2 linked regions of the Ruegeria pomeroyi DSS-3 genome follow. The protein of the gene in region 2 binds, or shares a complex with, the protein of the main gene of each other region. Links are inferred from orthologs where the notes say so. Each region holds a gene or a part of one and is shown on either strand. Other genes may lie near its edges.

Region 1 (4,084 bases), 3.3 Mb from region 2 along the record:
CCGACCGCGCGCCGGGCGAGATCAAGGATCTCGAGGACCGGGTGAAATCGCGCCTGCAATGCGGTCTGGTGGTGGATCTGCATCCCACCGATTACGAACTGCGCCTGGGTATCCTGCAAACCAAGGTGCAGATGTACCGCACCACCTATCCCGATCTGGTCATCGCGGATGGGGTGCTGGAATTCCTGGCGCATCGGATCTCGACCAATGTGCGCGTGCTTGAAGGGGCGCTGACCCGTCTCTTTGCCTTTGCCTCGCTGGTCGGGCGCGAGATCGACATGGAACTGACCCAGGATTGCCTGGCCGATGTCCTGCGCGCCTCGGAGCGCAAGATCACGGTCGAGGAGATCCAGCGCAAGGTTTCGGATTACTACAACATCCGCCTGAGCGATATCATCGGTCCGAAACGTCTGCGTTCCTACGCGCGGCCGCGGCAGGTGGCGATGTATCTGTGCAAGCAGCTGACCAGCCGGTCGCTGCCTGAGATTGGGCGACGGTTCGGCGGGCGTGACCACACCACGGTGATGCATGGGGTCAAGCGGATCGAAGAACTGAAGCTGACTGACGGCCAGATTGCCGAAGATGTCGAAATGCTGCGCCGCGCGCTGGAGGCGTGAGGCCAGGCGGGGTGGCCGGAAGGCCATCCCGCGTTTTTCGGTGCGCTCATCGGCCCTGGCGGGCCTCTTCGCGAGGAAAGCCCGCAGGGCTTGAGGAGCGCGAGCCGACTTCCCGGATTGCAACCATGCCATAATCGCGTCTCATCTGGGGACGCCCCCTTGACGCTGTTGGCGTTAGGCCCGAGAAAACCAAAAAAGCCTTGTGTCGAAGGGGGAACCCGCTAGTTTGCCCTTCCCGGCCCATTCGGAGGATGAAGGGACATGAAGATCAGCATCGAACGCGGCGCCCTGCTCAAGGCTGTTGCGCAAGCGCAATCCGTTGTCGAGCGCCGGAACACGATCCCGATCCTCGCCAATGTGCTGATCGAGGCCGAGGGCGAAGGCGCGCAATTCCGCGCCACCGACCTGGATATCGAAGTGGTCGACAAGGCGCCCGCGATGATCGAGCGGGCAGGTGCCACCACGGTATCGGCCACCACGCTGCACGAGATCGTGCGCAAGCTGCCGGACGGCGCGCTGGTCACCCTGACGGCGGATGCGGCGGCCGGGCGGTTGACGGTCGAGGCCGGGCGCTCGAACTTCTCGCTGGCCACCCTCCCGCGCGAGGATTTTCCGGTCATGGCTTCGTCGGAATATCAGTCGAATTTCACCGCCAATGCCGCGGTTCTGCGGCGTCTGTTCGACAAGTCGAAATTCGCCATCTCGACCGAAGAGACCCGCTATTACCTGAACGGTGTCTACATGCATGTGGCCGATGGCGATGGCGGCAAGGTTCTGCGCTGCGTGGCTACCGATGGTCACCGTCTGGCCCGGATCGACGCGGACCTGCCGGCGGGGGCCACCGATATGCCAGGCGTGATCGTGCCCCGCAAGACCGTGGGTGAGCTGCGCAAGCTGCTAGACGATGACGAGATGGATATCGCGGTGTCAGTGAGCGAGACCAAGGTCCGCTTTGCCACGCCCGATATCACGCTTACCTCAAAGGTAATCGACGGCACCTTCCCCGATTATACCCGCGTGATCCCGCAGGCGAATACACGGCGGCTCGAGGTGGATGCCTCGGAATTCGCCAAGGCGGTGGACCGGGTCGCCACCGTCAGCTCGGAGCGCTCGCGCGCGGTCAAGCTGCAGCTGGACGAGGACAAGCTGGTCCTGTCGGTCAATGCACCCGACAGCGGAGCCGCCGAAGAGGAACTGGCCGTCGCCTATAGCGATGAACGGCTGGAGATCGGGTTCAATGCGAAATATCTGCTGGAGATTGCCAGCCAGGTGGATCGCGAAAACGCGGTGTTCCTGTTCAACTCTTCGGGGGATCCGACCCTGATGCGCGAAGGCAATGATCAGAGCGCGGTCTACGTGGTCATGCCGATGCGCGTCTGATCGCGCTGACGCGCGATGCCTCCGGCGGAGGTATTTTCGAACAGAAGAAGGGAGGGGTCATGGCACTGGCCCTGACCGCAATCACGATCTCGCATTTCCGGTCGCACCGGTTGCTGCGGCTCAGCCTGGACGAGCGGCCCGTGGCAATCCATGGGCCCAACGGGGCGGGCAAGACCAACATCCTTGAGGCGGTCTCGATGTTCTCGCCGGGGCGTGGCATGCGCCGGGCCAGCGCGGCCGAGATGACCCGGCGCCCCGAGGTGCTGGGTTGGAAGCTGAGCGCCGAGCTTGTCGCGGGGCATCAACGCCACGAGATCGAAACCTGGTCCGAGGGCGGCGCGGCGCGGCAGGTGCGGATCGACGACAAGGCGGCCAGCCAGGTGGCGCTGGGGCGGTTGGTGCGGATGGTCTGGCTGGTACCCTCGATGGACCGGCTGTGGATCGAGGGGCCCGAGGGGCGGCGGCGGTTTCTCGACCGGATGACCATGAGTTTCGAGCCCGATCATGCCGAGGCGGTTCTGGTCTATGAAAAGGCCATGCGCGAGCGCAACCGCCTGCTGCGCGAACAGGTGCGCGATGCCCATTGGTATCTGGCACTGGAAACCCAGATGGCAGCCGCGGGACACCGGATTCATGCCGCGCGCCAGAGCACCCTGACCGCGCTGGCCGCTGCACAGACCCAGGCCGAAACCAGCTTTCCCACCGCCGAGCTGGAGTTGATCCAGACCGAGGGCGCCCTGCCCGAAAGCGAGGGTGACCTGCGCGAGGCGCTGGCCGAGAGCCGGTTTCGCGATCTGGCCGCGGGGCGGACATTGGTGGGGCCGCATCGCAGCGACCTGTACGGTGTCTATGCCGCCAAGGGCGTGCCCGCCAGCGACTGTTCGACCGGTGAGCAGAAGGCGTTGCTGGTCTCGCTGATCCTGGCCAATGCGCGCGCGCTGGCCCGACAGGTGGGGGCGCCGCCGGTGCTGCTTTTGGACGAGATCGCGGCGCATCTGGATGCGGGGCGCCGCGCGGCGCTTTATGACGAGATCTGTGCGCTGGGCGCGCAGGCCTGGATGACGGGCACCGGGCCTGAACTGTTTTCCGAACTCGGTGCTCGGGCGCAAACCATCGCCCTGTGCGAGCGCGATGGTCAATCAGAGGTGGTAGAAACATGACCCTGTCGGCGGTTGATCTGGCGCTATATGCCGGGGCGGTTTTTGTGCTGTTCCTGACGCCGGGGCCAGTCTGGCTGGCGCTGACGGCGCGCACTCTGTCTGGTGGGTTTCAGGCTGCCTGGCCGCTAACGCTGGGCGTGGTGGTGGGCGACAGCCTGTGGCCGGTTCTGGCAGTTCTGGGTATCGGCTGGATCACGGCTGCCTCGACCCAGATCGCGCTGGCGCTCAAGGTGGTTGCGGTGCTGGTCTTTGTCACTTTGGGGATCGTCACGATCCGAAACGCCGACCGCACCATCGCCAGTGACAGCCGGTTGACCCGGCCCGGTATCTGGGCCGGGTTTCTGGCGGGGCTGGTGGTGATCCTGGGCAATCCCAAGGCGGTGTTGTTCTATATGGGGATCTTGCCGGGTTTCTTCGATCTATCCGATATCACCACCATCGACCTTGTCGCCATCGTGGCCGTGTCGCAGGTGGTACCGCTGGTGGGCAATCTGATGCTGGCCGCCTTTGTCGATCGGGTGCGGCGGGTGCTGAGTTCGCCCCGCGCGCTCAGGCGGATGAACCTGACGGCGGGTGGTATGTTGATCGTGGTCGGGTTGATCCTGCCCTTTACGTGATCAGCCAGGCGGCCAGAAAGGGATAGAGCGCCCCGGCTGGTGTGCCGGTGGCCTGACCGCCCTGACAGAAGCGGATCGCAATGATCTGGTTGAGGAAGGCCTGAATGCCCTCGGCCAACAGGGCCGGGGGATGATCGCCGCGAACGGTGCCCGCCGCCTGCATGCCCGCGATCCAACCCGCCCAAAGGTCGATCTGACGGTAGAACCCATCGGCCACAACCTCGTTCCGTTCGGCCCCGGTAGAACCGGAATAGCGCAGAAGCAGATCAAAGATCACCCGATCACTGGCGATGAAGTCCAGCAGCGGCGC
Region 2 (5,222 bases):
CCCCTCGACCGGGTAGCCCGCCTGCTTGTTCTCATTGTTGAGAAAGCGGGCATAATCCTCCCAGAAGTCCGGGTTGTAGGGGGCCGCGTACAAACGGCGGCGCATGTAGTCCAGACGCTCGTCGCGGGTCGGGCTGCCAGACGGGGTAAACATCCAGTTGTTGTCGGCGCCCTTGGTTACCCGAACAGTGTCGCTGAGCAGGACATCCAGCGCAGAAAGTTCATAAGGGTCGGTTTCCAGCACGGCCCTTGCCCAATCCTTGCTCCGTTCCAAGACAAGGTGATGCACCGGGCTGAGGCCGGGGCGCATGCTGTAGCGTTGATCGAACATCTTTGACAGGCGCAGGTCCCGCACCTCGCTGTCCTGGAAATAGCGATGCGCAAAGGCGAGGTCTTCGGCATTGGGCGATTTGTCAAAAAGCGTCGCCCAGACCCGGTAATAGTCATACCAGGGATCGGGGTCCTCTTTCATCCAGGTGCGGATTTCCTCCATCCGGTGACCAAAGATCTCGCGCGAGGCATAGGTGATGCATTGCCGGGTCAGGTCGGCGCCGTTTGGACTCGCATTGGGGCCGAAGAAAGCGCACAGCGCATCCGCCAACTCCGAAGAACCGCCCCAGCCGGGATGGGCCAGCCAGATGGCGCGCCGCAATGTCCCGGCATTGGGCTGTTCGCTCATCACCCTTTCGACCACGACCAGCGCCTGTTCCTGCCGCGAGGTGCTGTTGCCCAGCGCGATGATCAGGTCGCTGGCAGGAATCAGGCTGGGGTCCATGCCATAGGCCCGCATGGCCAGAAGAAAAGCCCGCTCCAGCATCTCGCGGTGCAGCCGCAGCGCCTCGGGATAGGGGTCGCGGGCAAAATCCTCGCCGCGTATCCGCGATGCGGTTATGTACAGGCTCCAGCCGCGCGCGGTCGTGGCATAGGGCAGGTCCGGAGACTTGCGCTCCCATTCGGCAACCGCTTCGATGACATCGGGGCTTGATGAGGTGAACACCTCGAACAGCCGCCGCAGATCTTCATCCGAGATGTCGCCAGCATCGAAGGCGGCCTGGCTGGCCTCCAGGTCTGCGGTAAGCATGTCAAAGTCATGCGCCAGCAGCGATGCGCGGATCGTTTCGGCCGAGGGCGCGGCCAGCAGGGACTGGCCGCAAATCAGCGCCAGCGCAAACACCAGAAATCGTACAACCATATCCCATCCGTTCAAAATCTCTCTCGCCCGAGAGTTGTTCGGAAAGGTGGCAGATCTATGACAGGGGCAACAAAAAACCGCGCCCTGGGGCGCGGTTTTTCGAAAGTTTTGCTGCTGTTCTCAACCCTGGCGGGCTTTGAACTTGCGCTGCGTCTTGTTGATCACGTAGACGCGGCCTTTGCGACGCACGACGCGGCAGTCCCGGTGGCGGGACTTGAGCGAGCGGAGCGAGTTCCTGACCTTCATGGTCGTCTCCAATTCCTGCGGCGCGGGCCAGCGCCTGGGTTACGCGGGTCCTCTGTGTGACCAGAGGCTTGAAATCATGGTGGGCGGTACAAGGTTCGAACTTGTGACCCCTACGATGTCAACGTAGTGCTCTACCACTGAGCTAACCGCCCATGATTGCCGTCGCGCGCCTGCCCCAGAACGTAATGGGGCGCGGTAGCCCGCGCCGGTAAGCGGGGTCTATAAAAGGAGTCGGCGGGGGGATCAAGGGCTTTTGATCGAACTATTTTCCGGTCTATGATTTTGTTGATCCCGGAGGCCGTATGACCAACACCGCTTATCATCTGACCTTGCCCGCCGCACGCACCTCGAGCGTGGTTTTTGCCTCGCCCCATAGCGGCGCGCGCTATGATCCGCCGTTTCTGGCGCAGACGGTGCTGGATGACCATGCGATTCGCTCTTCCGAGGATGCCTTTGTCGATCAGCTGTTCGATTGCGCCCCCGAGTTCGGGGCGCCGCTTTTGCGGGCGGCGGCGCCGCGGGCCTATCTCGACCTGAACCGCAGCTGCGAGGAGTTGGATCCGGCCCTGATCGAAGGGGTACGCAAGGGCGGGCACAATCCGCGTGTTGCCTCGGGCCTTGGGGTGATCCCCCGTGTCGTGGCGGGCGGGCGGGCCATTTATCGCGGCAAGCTGAGCCGGGCCGAGGCAGAGCAGCGCCTGCAGGCGATCTGGCACCCTTATCATGCCCGGCTCCAGCATCTATTGAACGAGGCGCATGCGGCCTTTGGTCAGGCGATTCTGATCGACTGTCATTCGATGCCACGAGAGGCCCTGGAAAACAGCGTGGGCAAGGCGGCCGGCAAGCCGGATGTGGTGTTGGGCGACCGGTTCGGGGCCTCTGCCTCACCCGAGATCGTGGATCGGGTCGAGGCCGCCTTTACCGCCGCCGGGCTGCATGTGGTGCGCAATACCCCCTTTGCCGGCGCCTATGTGACCCAGGCCTATGGCCGCCCGTCGCGGCGCCAACACGCCATCCAGATCGAGATCGACCGCGGGCTGTACATGCATGAGGCAACCATTCGCCCGAATGGCAATTTCTCTGCGATGCGTGAGCTGCTGCGCGACGTGGTTGCCGAGATTTGCGGCTTTGCCTCTTTGCCCTTGCGGCTGGCGGCCGAATGACAAGCGGCGGACCGGGCTAGGTCAGAGCGGTCAGGTCTGTCACACCCGGTTTGGCACCTGCTGCTGTCAGCATGGCGTGAACCTGGCCTCGATGATGGGTCTGGTGATTGAACAGCTGCGCGGCGCAAAGCGCACCAGAGGCGGTGATGCGCGTCGCCCCGTCGGCCTGATACCAGGCAAGCGTTCCGTTCAGATCCGCATCCTTCAGGCCGTCGGCCCAGCTCTCGATCTCGCGGTCCCGGTGCTGGCGGCGCGTCTTGTAGTCCTGCCAGTCAGCCGGATCCGTCAGCGAATGACGGATGGTGTCCTGCGGGCGTTCGTTTCCCGTCAGCCGGGCCAGGATCAGCGCATCCGCCCAATACAGGTGATTGAGTGTTGCGGCGATCGACCCGAAGAACGCACCACGCTCCTGCCAGCGCGCGGCGTGTGTCAGCGCCTCGGCGGCGGTGATCAGGGATTTGTTCTGCCAGCTGTTGTAGCGGGCCATGACACGGCAGAATTCGGCTGAGATCATTCTCTTCCTCACGGTGATTTCAGGTGAAACGGGGATGGGATCGCGCACTCAGCGCATTCCGCGCCCCTTGAGGATCGCATCCGCGCCAAAGCGTTTGCGGATGGCATCGGTGGCGCGTTCGGCGCGGGCGCGCTGTGCTGCCTGCGGGTCGAGCAGATCGCCGGACACATCCGCCTCGGTCTCGGGGCACAGATGCGACAACCCGCACCCCAGCAGCCGATAGGGACCCTGATCGCCCAACTGGTCGAACAGGGCGCGTGCCGTGCGATAGATGCGGTCGGCCATCTGGGTCGGGTCGCGCAGCGATTGCTGTCGCGACAGGACCCGATGATTGGCGCGTTTCAGCTTCAAAGTCACCACCCGGCCCGCCAATCCGCGCGCCTTGGCCCGGTCGGCCACCTTCTCGGCCATCCGCCAGATATGGCCGTCGAGCACATCGGCGTCGCCGGTATCCTCGAAAAATGTGGTTTCGTTGCTGATCGACTTGATCGGGTCATGCGCCGAGACGCGGCGGCGGTCCTCGCCGCGCGCCAGATGCCACAGCCGCTGACCCATGGCGCCGAACCGGGCGACCAGCGCCTCCTGCTCCCAGCGCAGCAGGTCGGTGAAGGTGCGGATGCCCGCGCGCTCGAGGCTTTCCTGCGCCGCCGGACCGATCCCCCAGATCAGGCGCACCGGTTTGTCGCGCAGGAACTCGGCCGTCTCGGCCCGCCCGATCACCGAGAAGCCGCGCGGTTTTTCCAGGTCCGAAGCCACCTTGGCCAGGAACTTGTTATGGCTGAGACCGATGGAGCCGGTCACGCCCAGTTCGTCCTTCATCCGCTTGACCAGCCGCGCCAGCATCACCGCAGGCGGATGCCCATGCAGCCGCTGGGTGCCCGAGAGGTCCATGAAGGCCTCGTCCAGCGACAGCGGCTCGACCACCGGCGTCAGCTCGTCCATCAGGGCGCGGATCTGCTTTGACACCTCGGCGTAGACCGACATGCGCGGTTTGATCACCACCGCCTCGGGGCAGAGTTTCAACGCCTGGAACATCGGCATGGCCGAGCGCACGCCGCGAATGCGCGCGACATAGCAGGCGGTCGAGACCACGCCACGTTTGCCGCCGCCGATGATCACCGGCTTGTCGGCGAGGTCCGGATTGTCACGCTTTTCGACGCTGGCATAGAAGGCGTCACAATCCATATGGGCGATGGTCAGGCTGTCCAGTTCCGGATGCCGCAACACGCGCGGGCTGCCGCAAGACGGGCAGCGCCGGGCACTTCCGGTGCGTGAGAAACAATCGCGGCAGAGACCCGAGGCCGCAGTCATGGGAATATCCGGTTGAGGTGAGGCGATAGGACCCTCATATCTAGCCTGAACTCTGAAGGGATGAAAAGGTGACACAAACGGCAAGCGCGTTTTCCGGCGCAAAGCTGGCCCTGTTTCTGGGCGCTGAGCTGTTGGTGATCCGCCGCGACGACCGCCCGGACATCCCGTTTCCCGACCATTGGGATCTGCCGGGTGGGGGACGCGAGGGGGACGAAAGCCCGCTTGATTGTGCCCTGCGCGAGACGCGGGAAGAGGTTGGGTTGAGCGTGCCGGCTGATCGGGTAGGCTGGAGTTTGAGCTATTTGCGCCCGATGGGGCGCATGTGGTTTTTCACGGCGCATCTGCCCGCCGGATATGTGGACCAGATCAGGTTTGGCAACGAGGGGCAGGGCTGGCGTCTGATGGCACCGACCGACTATGTCCGTCACGCCCGCGCGGTGCCCCATTTCGCCGAACATTTGCGGCTCTATCTTGGCAGTTCCGACTATAACCAGGCGCGATCTGGCGGCGAGCGCTGAGCGATCTGTCGGTCACTTTCAAAAGAAAGGCCCCCCGCGCCAAGGGCGGGGGGGAGGTAACGAACCTCAGGAAGAGATGGTTCGTTGGGGAGTGTCTCGTGTTTAGAATCGCTCAAAAACGGTTGCCGGGGTAGGCTGGATATCCAGACCCGGGAAACTCGCTTTTTTGATGTGTTTTTACGGGCACAGCGGCAAAATGGCGCGGATTTCACCAAAGGATCTGATTTCAGGCCGTTTTTTACCCTACGTCAGGTGACGTAGGGTCGGTTTCCCGTCTTG

Evidence for each region.
Region 1: the proteins of SPO_RS16610 (region 2) and dnaN are in contact, whole or in part, in a solved structure (PDB 1OK7), measured with the Escherichia coli proteins. The link is inferred for Ruegeria pomeroyi DSS-3 from one-to-one orthologs.

The regions. Positions count from the first base shown.
Region 1 is NC_003911.12:165,121-169,204, forward strand. Bases 1-2,937 are described here. They hold dnaN (DNA polymerase III subunit beta), read left to right. Parts: upstream 1-878; coding sequence 879-1,997; downstream 1,998-2,937. Other genes in these bases: dnaA (chromosomal replication initiator protein DnaA), read left to right, coding at 1-617; recF (DNA replication/repair protein RecF), read left to right, coding at 2,057-2,937. In the rest of the region: more of recF, read left to right, coding at 2,938-3,157; SPO_RS00780 (LysE family translocator), read left to right, coding at 3,154-3,774; SPO_RS00785 (TetR/AcrR family transcriptional regulator), read right to left, coding at 3,767-4,084. UniProt on the Escherichia coli protein: Confers DNA tethering and processivity to DNA polymerases and other proteins. Acts as a clamp, forming a ring around DNA (a reaction catalyzed by the clamp-loading complex) which diffuses in an ATP-independent manner freely and bidirectionally along dsDNA.
Region 2 is NC_003911.12:3,477,423-3,482,644, reverse strand. Bases 2,295-5,222 are described here. They hold SPO_RS16610 (DNA polymerase IV), read right to left. Parts: upstream 4,426-5,222; coding sequence 3,163-4,425; downstream 2,295-3,162. Other genes in these bases: SPO_RS16605 (NUDIX hydrolase), read left to right, coding at 4,494-4,943; SPO_RS16615 (DinB family protein), read right to left, coding at 2,617-3,114; SPO_RS16620 (N-formylglutamate amidohydrolase), read left to right, coding at 2,295-2,600. Outside these bases: SPO_RS16635 (hypothetical protein), read right to left, coding at 1-1,191; ykgO (type B 50S ribosomal protein L36), read right to left, coding at 1,312-1,437; more of SPO_RS16620, read left to right, coding at 1,740-2,294. UniProt on the Escherichia coli protein: Poorly processive, error-prone DNA polymerase involved in translesion repair and untargeted mutagenesis. Copies undamaged DNA at stalled replication forks, which arise in vivo from mismatched or misaligned primer ends.